4 regions of the Tepidibacillus sp. HK-1 genome follow, and region 2 is predicted to be linked to each of the others. Evidence: predicted binding sites of a transcription regulator. Region 2 holds the regulator's gene; each other region holds the start of a gene.
What was found. Region 2 encodes Rex, which represses fermentation and respiration genes when NADH is low (regulators of the CRP and FNR family bind a similar motif). Its sites were predicted from a motif close to TTGTGAAATATTTCACAA; they were not measured.

Region 1: hydE ([FeFe] hydrogenase H-cluster radical SAM maturase HydE) is a predicted target of Rex. The motif match lies at 2,192-2,209, and genes of this name have one in related genera.
Region 3: hcp (hydroxylamine reductase) is a predicted target of Rex. The motif match lies at 1,840-1,857, and genes of this name have one in related genera.
Region 4: BEN26_RS03495 (L-lactate dehydrogenase) is a predicted target of Rex. The motif match lies at 1,379-1,396, and genes of this name have one in related genera.

The regions. Positions count from the first base shown of each region.
Region 1 covers NZ_BDGM02000012.1:33,374-36,587, forward strand. Annotated here, with positions in the region: gene nuoF (NADH-quinone oxidoreductase subunit NuoF) at 1-61, opposite strand, end outside; gene nuoE (NADH-quinone oxidoreductase subunit NuoE) at 76-567, opposite strand; gene hydE ([FeFe] hydrogenase H-cluster radical SAM maturase HydE) at 822-1,910, opposite strand; gene BEN26_RS07685 (DNA cytosine methyltransferase) at 2,334-3,214, shown strand, end outside.
Region 2 covers NZ_BDGM02000017.1:63,864-67,077, reverse strand. Annotated here, with positions in the region: gene tatC (twin-arginine translocase subunit TatC) at 125-865, opposite strand; gene BEN26_RS10005 (redox-sensing transcriptional repressor Rex) at 880-1,560, opposite strand; gene mobB (molybdopterin-guanine dinucleotide biosynthesis protein B) at 1,544-2,071, opposite strand; gene BEN26_RS09995 (molybdopterin-binding protein) at 2,065-3,045, opposite strand; gene BEN26_RS09990 (molybdenum cofactor guanylyltransferase) at 3,054-3,214, opposite strand, start outside.
Region 3 covers NZ_BDGM02000005.1:148,834-152,047, reverse strand. Annotated here, with positions in the region: gene purH (bifunctional phosphoribosylaminoimidazolecarboxamide formyltransferase/IMP cyclohydrolase) at 1-386, shown strand, start outside; gene purD (phosphoribosylamine--glycine ligase) at 405-1,679, shown strand; gene hcp (hydroxylamine reductase) at 1,947-3,214, shown strand, end outside.
Region 4 covers NZ_BDGM02000005.1:16,665-19,878, reverse strand. Annotated here, with positions in the region: gene BEN26_RS03515 (accessory gene regulator ArgB-like protein) at 1-8, shown strand, start outside; gene BEN26_RS03510 (AgrD family cyclic lactone autoinducer peptide) at 5-118, shown strand; gene BEN26_RS03505 (SE1561 family protein) at 454-663, shown strand; gene BEN26_RS03500 (DoxX family membrane protein) at 732-1,235, opposite strand; gene BEN26_RS03495 (L-lactate dehydrogenase) at 1,507-2,460, shown strand; gene BEN26_RS03490 (DegV family protein) at 2,512-3,214, shown strand, end outside.

The DNA of each region.
Region 1 (3,214 bases), on a different contig from region 2:
TACGCTTTACCCTGTCAATCGTTATATTTTTTATCTCTTTAAGATCCTTTAACGTCTTCATAAAACAACCTCCAATTATCTGTATTCTTCAAGGATTTTCGAAATATCATTGGAAGTTACTCTCCCGTAAACCTTTTCTCCGATCATCATAACCGGGGCTAGTCCGCAGGCTCCCAGACATCTGGTGGCATCCAAGGTAAACTTCCCATCCTCTGTTGTCTTTTGGACTTGAACATTCAACTCTTTGCTCAACCGATCCAAAAGTTCCTGTGCGCCTTTAATGTAGCAAGCTGTTCCAAGACATACCCTGATGACGTACTCCCCCTTTGGCTCTAATGAAAAGAAAGAATAAAAGGAAGCCACACCGTAAATTTCTGTCATAGGCACATCCAGTTCTTCGGATACAACCTGCAGCACGTTTTCCGGCAGATATCCGTAAAGGTTCTGCACTTTATGCAAAACCGGAATGAGCGCCCCTTTCATATCTTTGAAATTTCGAATCGATTCTTTGACTTTTTCCAGTCGTTCGTCAGTTCGTTTGCCTTCGCAGCAGCACGCATGTTCCATAAGCAATTTCTTCCTTTCCTTTATAATTTATTCATCAAAATGGAGATCCGATTTTCTCCCTATTCATTTCACGATGAAAATACCGTTCTATTAAGTGAAAATATTCACAAGATAAACAAGAAAAAACTCACCCGCAACTTAAATAATAACTATTAATTGCTGCTTCATGCTGTAATTATAACATTTATTTAGTGAAATGTTTCACATAATTTGTGACAGTATTTTGAATCTTGGCAGTTTTTTATATCATCCGCTTACCGAATTGCCCGCAAACTGTCTCCTCTTCCCATATCTACTTGAAATCCGACAGATTGAATTCTCATTTCAATACAATGACGGCATTGGGTAGACTCATCTCCCGTACAAATTTTGTTTTCATACAGTTCATACTTCGTTCTTACCGCTTTGGGAGAAAGGTTCGGCATTACCACATTTGCCCCTACTTTCAAGGCCAATTCCCTGCCTTGCGGATGCAGTGTTCCCATGGCCGTTGTTGCAGGCAGCAAACAATCGGGTACAAGCAGGCGAGCAAACGCCACCATGACCAGCGTGTCTTCCACCGTACCGCCTTCCGCATCCTTTAGAGGGGTCTCACTATGCGGAATAAATGGGCCGATTCCAATCATATCCGGCTGCAGTTTTTTTAAAAAGAGCAAATCTTCCGCCAAATCTTCCGCCGTTTGCTCAGGCAATCCAACCATAAATCCGGCTCCAACCTGATACCCGATTCTTTTCAATGTGAGCAGGCAATTGATTCTGTTTTCAAAACTCATCGTGGGATGCAATTGTTCATACAGATGTTTGGAAGCTGTTTCATGTCTTAATAGAAACCTGTCAGCACCCGCCTCAAAAAGCTTTTGATACACAGCATCGTTTCTTTCCCCTATTGAAAGAGTTATGGCTGTATTCGGAAACATCTCTTTGATTTTTCTAATGATATCGATCAATATTTCCTCAGAGTACCAAGCATCCTCCCCACTTTGCAAGACAAATGTTCGATAGCCCAGTTGGTACCCCTCTTTGCAGCAGTCCAGAATTTCCTCAGGTGTCAAGCGGTATCGGTCCACTTTCCTGTTAGAAACCCGAATACCGCAATAAAGACAATCCTGTCTGCATATATTGGAAAACTCGATGAGCCCCCGCATGAAGACTTTATGTCCGTAATATTTAACCCGGGTTCGATGGGCATAGTGAAATAGAGCCTCTTTATGCCCATCATCCAAATTCCTAAGTACATGGATAATCTCTTCTTTTGACAAATCATTTCGTTCATATAATTTGTCCAACAACGCTAATATCGTAATCCCTCCCTTTAACGAATAGAAAAAACAACTATTTATCATGATTTCTTCAATTTTACCATTACTTTTTGGATGAGGATAAAAAGGCCAATACTAATCAACACAGCTCCAATGCTAAACACAGGCTGAATGAATGTCTAGGTCTAGAAAATTTAAGACCCTTCCACCGCGAAGCTTCGCGATCAACACTCCGATGATTAAACTATCAATTAGCATTCAATCTTCCTCTCCCCTTATCTCCTACTTATCCATCTTTTTTGCAATGTATCATTTCAAGTCAATTTTTGTCAATTCGTTATTTCAATAGAAAATTAAAGTTATTTTTTTAAAATACTTTACATTCAGGAACAAACGTTCTATACTTGGTGTGAAGTAAAATTTTCTGTGGACCAAACTAGATGATCATGTTATACTTAGTAATAAATGATATTGATCTAGTTAGTTGGAGAAAAGGTGGTGTTGTCAATGGAAATTAACACCAAAAAATTTAAAGAGTTATTACATAAAAGAAGCATTCCTAATTTCTATCACCTTTCAGACAAATTAAATATACCCTATGATAGACTATCAACAATTATAAATGAAGGAATGATTCAAGAAGACAATGATCTAGAAATGCTATGCAAGTACTTTAATTTAACAAAAGAAGATATTCTTATCAAAAAAGAGAAAAAACAATCAATTACATATTCCACAAAGAAATCATTCATTGATGTTTCCAATATTAAACCTTTTAAACAATATAAAGTGTTAGAATTATTTGCTGGTGCTGGTGGATTAGCCCTAGGCTTGGAAAAGGCGGGATTTGATAGTGTCGGTTTGATCGAATATGATAAATATGCTTGTAGTACTTTAAGGAAAAATCGGCCATATTGGAATGTAATTGAAGGAGATATTGATCAGATTGTAAAAAATGGGATACATAACTATAATGTGGGTGAAATTGATCTTTTATCAGGCGGCTTTCCGTGTCAAGCATTTAGCTACGCTGGCAAAAAATTAGGATTAAACGATACTAGAGGTACCCTATTCTACTATTTTGCTGAACTATTGAATGAATTAAAACCGAAAGTTTTTGTTGCTGAAAATGTTCGTGGTTTAATTAGTCATGATCAAGGGAAAACACTTGAAGTGATGTTAGATGTGTTTAAAGAGGTCGGTTATACTGTTGAATATGAATTGCTTAATGCTGTTCATTATAATGTGGCCCAAAAAAGGGAAAGGATCTTTATTATTGGGGTGAGAAATGACTTAGATATTGAGATCAATTTCCCAAAACCTCTTAACTATATTCTTACATTAAAGGATATATTAAAAGACGTCCCTCCATCGCCAGGGATAAAATA
Region 2 (3,214 bases):
GATTAAAAAAATATTATTCGTTTTTGTTCTAGTCACGATGTAATTTTATTTTCACTTAAACTTTAAAACATATAAAAAAAGCACGCTTCCTTCTTCAAGGTTGACGTGCTCTTTGTTGTTCAGATTAAATTTCTTCTAATGCTTGTTGGCGTTTTTTTGAGGCCACTTTGGATAGGATGATACTAATTTCATATAACAAAATGAGTGGAACAGAGACTAGAATATCTGACATCGGCTCAGGTGGTGTAATGGTGACGGCCACAATAATTAATACAAAATAGGCCAGCTTCCGAATTTTAATTAATAATTTAGGTGTAATGATACCTAGACGGGTTAAAAAGACTACGACAACTGGAAGCTCAAACACAATACCAAACGGAATCACGATGTTCAGCATAAAGCTAAAATACTGAGCAATCCCGTATACTTCAACAACACCTAACTGTTTAGAGATATTGGATAGAAAGGTAACGACCATTGGAAATAGAATAAAATAAGCAAATGATACCCCTAGTAAAAATAGAATAAAGGCAAAGGGAATAAACCATATGGTTGCCTTTCTTTCCCTTTTTGTTAAGCCTGGTGCAACAAATCGCCAAATTTGATATAACGCAAAAGGAAGGGAAAGGGTAATCCCAATCGCAAAAGCAAATTGCATGTAGACTCTTAGTGCATCAGATAAACGGAAAACGTTAAAGGTAACCCCTTTTGCTTTGAGCTCATCAGTAAAATAGCGAATAACTGGGTCTGTTAACATAAAACCAACCACCAAGGCAATGACAAAAAACAAGATAATCCAGATAATTCTTTTTCTTAACTCTTCTAAATGACTGACTAAAGTCATTGATTTATCTTGATCCACCATATGAGATCCCTCTCCTATTCATCTTCATTCTCTAGCTCTTGGTCTTGTTCCATTAGCTCATCTTCTGGAAAATTCTTAAGGAAATAGACCAATGTTTGTAATTCAGTCGTTAAGTCAATATGGTGTACCAATGTACCAGCTGGCACTGTTAGCCTTGAAGGAGTAAAGTTGAGGATTCCTCTAACTCCTGCATCTACTAATTTATCTGTTATTTCTTGGGCCACATGAACAGGTACGGTTAGGATCGCAACTTCAACCCGGAATAATTGAACCACTTCCTTTAAGCTATCAATCCCATAAACGGGAATACCATCAATTTCACGATTAAACTTGTTCGGATTGCTATCAAAGGCAGCCACAATTTTGATATTGCGATTCTTATAGAAATTGTAATGCAGTAAAGCTGTACCTAGATTACCAACCCCAATGAGAACAACATTGGTTACTTCATCTTGTTTTAAAAAGTCTCGTAAAAACTGCAACAAGTAGCTTACATTATAACCATATCCTTTTTTCCCTAATTCCCCCAAATACGAGAAGTCTCTTCTAATGGTTGCTGGATCGATCAATAACTCTTTGCTTAATTGGGCTGATGAAACACGCTGTTTTCCCATGAGATGTAACTTTTCTAAGTAACGATAATATAAAGGTAATCTCTTGGCTGTAACCTGTGGTATCTTATGATCTTGAGCCATCTTTTATCTCCCCCAATATATTTGATTGAATCAATTCTACAATCCCTTCAACATCGTCTAAATCATAAATAGGGATCTGCTTTTCATCAAGTGGTAACGAAGTTGCAATTGCAATCACATCTTTAAGACTTGAAAGTAGGGTTAGATCTTCTTCTCTACGAACGACTAAAATTTTAGATGGGGCTTCATGTTTATACCCCTCCACCAAGATAATGTCTACATCCTTCACATAGGAAATCACTTCCTCAAATGAAAGCGATCTCTCCACCTTCTCGATCATGGCCAATTTTTCTTGTGAGTTTATCAGTACAACATCAGAACCAGCTTGGGCAAATTTCCAAGTATCTTTCCCTTCATGATCCATTTCAAAACGATGGGCATCATGTTTAATGGCTGCAACACGATATCCTTGTTGTTTAAATGCGTGAATGACCTTCGCCATCAAGGTGGTCTTCCCACTACCGGAATAGCCAACAAAGCTAGCAATGGGAATTTTGCGTTCATTTAGCAACCATAATACCCCCCATAACCTAAACGTATGATTTCCTCTTTTGTTACTTTTTCACCTACAAGAATTCTTGGCAATACGACATCAAAGGCAGTAAAAGGATCATGTAATACTCCTCCAGGCAACCCGAGAATTGGTGTATTTTCTGAGTAGGCGACCATCAGCATCGAACCAGGTAGCATGGGTGTCCCTTGAGTAATTACTTCTGTAGCCATTTCTCGAATCGCAAAAGGGGTACGATCATCAGGATCGACAGACATTCCACCAGAAAGAAGAACCATATCTACTTTTTTATCAAGGAAATATTTGATTTCAGCTTTAATTTGCTCTACATCATCTGGAGCAAAACGCTGTTCAACCAACTCAGAGCCAAATGCTTTTAATTTCTTTTCTATAACCGGGCCAAAACGGTCTTTAATCCTGCCTTTAAATACTTCACTTCCGGTTGTGACTAATCCTGTTTTGAAAAGCTTAAATGGTTTAACCCCAATCACAGTTTTCCCTTTGGTAATCGCTTCAACTTGTTCAATGTATTTTTCTTCAACAATAAGAGGAAGTGCTCTAGTTCCTGCCAACTTCGCTCCAGGCTGCACGATTTTATTATTGAGCACAGTAGCTAGAGCAAGATCAGGGATTGTATTGATTTGATGAACGATTTCTTCATTTACTTTTGCTAATCCATATATTTCGGAAGTAAGTGTCACTTTCCCTTCATGTGGTTCGTTTGTAAGCACATGTTGCCCAGTAATCGCTTTTGCCATACGAATGGCAGCCTCATTTTCATGTAAATAACCTTTTTCTAACACTATTACATAAATATGTTCTTTTCCGATTTTTAATAATTCAGGAATATCTTCTTCTGTAATGATATGCCCTTTTTTAAATGCTCTTCCTTTAAATTCTCCAGGAACAATTTTAGTTAAATCGTGAGCTAGAGCATATCCAATTGCATCTTCCACTTTTATCTCTTTAAGCATAGAAGACTTCACTCTTTTTCCTCCTCAATCATCCAGCTTAATGCTTCCATATATTGTTCAGGATCATTCATATTGAAAAATATTTTTCCACTCTGGTTAAATTCTTGTACGTCTAGTTCCTCTACAATAAGAAGTCTCTTTTTATCCAGAATCCATTTTACTAAACTGT
Region 3 (3,214 bases), on a different contig from region 2:
AAGAATTAAAAGTAGTAACAAAAAGAAAACCAACTACTGAGGAGCTTGAGCAGCTACAATTTGCTTGGAAGGTTGTAAAGCATGTTAAATCAAATGCAATTGTCCTAGCAAATGGTCAACAGACAGTAGGTATCGGAGCAGGGCAAATGAATCGTGTTGGTGCAGCAAAAATTGCAATTGAACAAGCTGGTGAACTAGCAAAGGGAGCAGTAATGGCTTCTGATGCCTTTTTCCCAATGCCAGATACAGTAGAAGAGGCAGCAAAAGCGGGAATTACAGCAATTATTCAACCAGGTGGCTCTATTCGTGATGAAGATTCGATTATTGAAGCAGATAAACATGGCATTGCGATGGTCTTTACTAGTATTCGCCATTTCAAGCATTAAGAAAAGGGGAATATGGATATGAATATTTTAGTAGTAGGCCAAGGGGGAAGAGAACACGCAATTGTTAAATCCCTAAAAAAAAGTCCAAAAGTTAATCAAGTGTATTGTGCTCCGGGTAATGGTGGAATTGCACAAGATGCAATTTGCTTACCGATTGCTGAAAATGATTTTGAAAAATTAATAACGGCAGTTAGAGAGTATAAGATTGATCTAACAGTTGTAGGACCTGAGCAGCCTTTAATTGAAGGAATCGTCGACGTATTTCAAGAACAAGGCCTCCCGATCATTGGTCCAACTAAAGCAGCAGCTCAAATTGAGGGAAGCAAATCGTTCGCAAAGCAATTAATGGGAAAATATCGAATTCCTACTGGTAATTATCAAGTATTCTATACATCAAAAGAGGCAATCGATTATGTAAAACAACAGGGAGTGCCAGTAGTGATTAAAGCAGATGGGATTGCAGCAGGAAAAGGAGTAGTTGTGGCCCATCAATTAGAAGAGGCGATATCAGCTATTAATAGTATCATGGAAGATAAAATTTTTGGTGATGCTGGTCAATCAGTTGTGATTGAAGAGTTTCTATCAGGAGAAGAATTAACCGTTATGGCCTTTGTAGATGCTAACAGTATCGCTGTAATGGAGCCTGCTCAAGATCATAAGCCTGTTTATGATGAAGACAAAGGTCCAAATACTGGTGGAATGGGTGCTTATTCACCTGTTCCTCATATGAAGGAATCCTTGTTAAACGAAGTATATGATCAAATTTTATTACCAACTGTCGAAGCTATGAAACAAGAAGGAATACCTTTTACAGGTATTTTGTATGCTGGATTAATGATCACAAATGAAGGTCCAATGGTTATAGAATTTAATGCAAGGTTTGGTGATCCTGAAACACAGGTTGTTCTACCTAGATTAGAAACCGATTTAGTTGAAGTTCTATTAGCGATAAGAGATAAACGGTTAAATGAAATGCACTTAGAATGGAAAAAAGAAGCAGCGGTTAGTGTTGTAATGGTTTCAGCAGGTTATCCAAAGGAATATAAAAAAGGTATGCCAATAATAGAGCATGCTATGCCATCAAAAACACAGGTTTTTTATGCAGGTGCTAAGCTCCTAGAGGAACAATTAGTTACAGCTGGAGGTAGAGTTCTTGCCGTAACTGGATTAGGTACAACAATAGAAGAAGCACAAAGAAGAGCTTATCAGGGAGTTAACAACATTAACTTTGAAGGTGCACATTATAGAAGAGATATTGCAAATAAAACAATTAATCGAATAGCTAATTCGTAGCTAAATTATAAATTGTTTATTAGTCAGAAAAAAATAAGTACAATTTGCGGGTGTCAATGAATTAGTTCAATTGACACCCTTTTTCGCTAGCATTACATAAATATAGTCATAATTTTCAGTTAATATCTTTTCGTAAATTTGAGCTAAAAAGTTTTTAAGGTTGTGACTTTTTTCACAGAAATAATGTTGTAAACAAGGTATAGTAATAACTGCAGGGTAAAAGAAATGTACACAATGTTAATGCAGGGAGATGAAAAGAAAATGAGTATGTTTTGTTATCAATGTCAAGAGACATCTAAGAATGTAGGCTGTACAGTTGTTGGTGTCTGTGGTAAGACACCTGAAGTTACTAACCTTCAAGACTTATTAATTTATGTATTAAAAGGAATCTCTATTTATGCAGAAAAAGCTAAGCAAGTAGGTATAAATGATGCAGAGACAGGTTTATTTATTGCTAAAAATCTATTTTCAACCATTACAAACGTAAACTTTGATCCAGTTTACTTTGAAACTAAGATCAAGGAAGCATTAGCTCTTCGTGAAAAAGTTAAAACAAGCTTCTTAGCAGCATATAAAGAGAAGTATGGAACGGAATTTAATGAAGAATTACCTGAAATGGCTACATGGTATAGTGACAATGTAGAGGATTTCTACAAAAAGGGAGAAGTAGTAGGGGTACTAGCAACAGCAAACGAAGATATACGTTCATTAAGAGAATTATTAATATATGGATTAAAAGGTATTTCAGCATATATAGAACACGCTTTTGTTTTAGATGAACAAAATGATGAAATATTTAGCTTCTTACATAAAGGTTTAGCTGCAACAACAGATGATAGTCTTTCAGCTGACGATTTAGTTGGCATTATTATGGATGCTGGTGCTACTGCAGTTAAAGCTATGGAAATGCTTGATAGAGCTAATACAGGCACATATGGCCATCCAGAACCAACCCAGATTAATATCGGTGTTAGAAATCGTCCTGGTATTCTAATCAGTGGACATGACTTAAAAGATTTAGAAGAATTATTAGAGCAATCTAAGGATAAAGGTATAGACGTATATACTCATGGTGAAATGCTACCTGCTAATGCTTATCCTTTCTTCAAAAAATATGATCACTTTGTTGGAAACTACGGTAATTCCTGGTGGGAGCAAAACCGTGAATTTGAATCCTTCAATGGACCTATTCTAATGACTACAAACTGTTTAGTTCCACCAAAAGCTTCTTACCAAGACAGAGTTTATACAACAGGAGTAGTTGGATTCCCAGGCTTAAATCATATTGAAGATCGTAAACCTGGTGAGCAAAAGGACTTCTCAAAAATTATTGAGCATGCTCTAAAATGTGAGCCTCCAACTGAAATTGAAAATGGTACAATTCCTGGTGGATTTGCACGTAATGCTGTCCTAAGTGTAGCAGATAAAGTAGTAGACGCTGTACAATCAGGTGCTATTAATCGATTCGTTGTTATGGCTGGTTGTGAAGGAAGACATAAAACAAGGGATTACTACAAGGATATGGCAAGAGAATT
Region 4 (3,214 bases), on a different contig from region 2:
ATCAATGAAAAAGGTATTTAAAGCTCTTGCTTCATTGTTTTCTTTACTTGCTTTAATGGAAGTCTCAACAGCTAGTGTAATCTTGGTTTACCAACCAGAATTACCTAAGAAAAATTAAATCCGCCACAGCATAGATAAAACCAACTAAAAAAGATGGGACATAAACCCATCTTTTTTCTTTATTGGAAGAGAAAGTTTTACTTACATTCTTTTCCTTGTCATTTGGGGTTTGTATATTCCATAAGCTGCGACATAGCGTGACTAGCAGCTTTAGCTGTGTAGCACGACTTGTACACTTTGTGTGCCTTCAGAAGTGCCCTTCTCTCCGTAATCTTTATTCATAGAAGGGCACGGATGATGGAGCGCGATGGAATATACAAACTTATTTTATAGATATAAACTTGATTTTCATGTAAAATAAAAGGAAGAATATTTACCTATGGGGGTATCTAGATGTCTACACCAATCTATAATAAGAAAAAACAATTGAAATATATTAAAGGAAGATTGCAACTTCTTTCTTATATGGTAGATCAATTTAATCCTGAGGATGTAGAACTAAAGGATTTTGAATCAATTGAAGCAGAATTAAAGAAATTGATCGTTAAAACAAAAATATTTCACTATCGAAATGAACATCAGGTACAAAACGAAAAGGAGTAACCCTTTTTGGAGTTACTCCTTCGGTATTTTGTTACTGGCTTCATTTTTTTGAAATTCTATTACTTTGATTATACAGATGCTTTTTTAAAGCTCTTAACATACCAATTCCTTAAGTAAGGAATAACCCAGCGGTCTAAACCTATTTTACCTGCATTGAATCCAGCAACAATGACAAAGATACTTACAAGTACCATTTGTGGGTTATGGCTAACAGTGCCACTAAACAAGAAAGCAAAGTTCATCATCATACCAAAGAAAACAGCGGCGGTTGTAAGACATCCAAGTATAAGTCCTAATCCTACCAAAAATTCACCTAATGGAATCATAAAGTTAAAAAATCCTACATTAGGGAGTGCAAAGTTTTCAACAAAGCCTCCCCACCACTGGGATACTGATGGGTGTTCACCACCCATTTTTTTTAATGCTCCTTGTAGGAATCCCTCTGCACTAAATGGTTCTGAACCCGTAAGTTTTTCCCAACCAGCTGTCATCCAATTCCAACCTAAGTAAAGTCTTAAAAGCAGTAGTCCGTAGGCAGCATAAATATTTTCCCGCAAAAAACGTACCATCAAAACCCCCTCCTTTTGCTTTATTATTAAAGAAGATAAAGTAAGATGTTCATCTTACATATGAAGGAAAAGTAACAGGATTATGTTTTCCTTCCGATATATATATAAGAAGTACTTTTCGTTTTTAGCACATTTCTAGGTTTTCTTTCATAAATTTTTCACATAAAATGTGAACAAGTGATTAAACTTTGTAATCATTTTGAGGTGATTAGATGTATAATCTTTGTCCATAATAAAGAAAGAATAGTTTTTTTATGATGAAGGAGGCTAAAGGATGAATAATCAAACGAAAATTGTTGTTGTTGGAAGCGGAGCAGTTGGATCCACTTTTGCCTATACGGTACTTTTAAGAGGACTTGCGGACGAATTAGTGATCATCGACAAAAATCAGGATAAGGCTGAAGGTGATGCATTAGACCTTAACCATGGCTTACTGTTAGCACAACCAATGAAAATAACTGCAGGTGATTACCCTGACTGCAAAGATGCTGATATTATTGTGATCACCGCTGGAGCAGCACAAAAACCAGGTGAGACAAGATTAGATTTAATGCAGAGAAATGTATCTATATATCACCAAATCTTAACTGAAATCTTAAAATACAATTCGGAAGCGATTTTTCTTATTGCCACAAATCCAGTCGATATTCTTACCTATATCACCATTAAATTAACTCATTTACCAAAGGAAAGAGTTATCGGGTCAGGAACGTTACTAGATAGTGCTCGTTTTCGTTATTTGATATCCGAAAAAATGAATATTGATCCGAGGAGTATTCATGGTATGATAATTGGAGAGCATGGAGATACAGAATTGGCTGCTTGGAGTTTATTAAATATAGCAGGAATGACGCAAGAGCAAGTAAAAGAACAATCCAGGTATTATTTATCCTCAGCAGAAAAAGAAGAGATTTATTTACAAACCAAAAACGCTGCCTATCAAATTATTGAGAAAAAAGGTTCAACCTATTATGCCATCGCTCTATCTTTGGCAAGAATTTGTGAAGCAATTTTACATGATCAAATGTCAATACTACCTGTTTCTGCCTATTTGGATAATTATAAAGGGATTAGTGATGTTTGTTTGGGAATTCCAAGTATTATAGGAAAAAATGGAATTGAAGAGGTTCTTGATCTTCCTCTTACAAAGGAAGAAGAAGAAAAACTTCAACATTCAGCGAATCAATTAGGGAACTTTATTCACCAAATACAATTGCCTAAGATTTAGTATGATATACAACCCTTAAATAAAGGGGATTACGGGAAAAGGAGAATATCGATGTCAATTAATCTTTTTACAGATAGTAGCTGTGATTTACCAGAACAAATCATTAAAAAATACAATATCCATGTCATTCCATTACATATCTCCTTTCAAAATGATCACTTTCTTGATCGTGTTAATTTGAGTGTTAATGAATTTTATCAAAAAATGAAGGGACAAGAAGAGTTACCTAAAACGGCTGCACCTTCTCCCCAGGATTTTCTTGATCAATTTGAAAAAGTAATGAGACCAGGCGATCAAGGAATTGTAATCACATTATCCTCACAATTAAGTAGTACTTATCAAAGTGCTAAGATGGCTGTTGACACCTATAAGGAAGAATATCCTCATGTAGAGATGATCGCTCTTGATGCAAAAAATGCATCGATTGGATTAGGTGTAATTCTCATGCAAGCTGCTGAACTAATAAAAGAAAGTTTTCACTTTGAAGAGCTTATTACTAAAATCAAACATGTGATTGACCATTCACATATCCTGATTTTCTTAGATACGTTGGAAAATGTGATCAAAGGCGGTCGTTTGGATCGAGTCAGAGGCAAAATAGCCTCGGTATTATCCGTCAAATTAATTATGAAAAATAGTTTTGAAGGTTCAATTGACGTGATTGAAAAAGTTAGAGGATCTAAAAATACAGTGAAACGTTTGATTGATTTAATTGAAGAGTATGGGGTTAATTTAGAACAAAAGATCTTAGGAA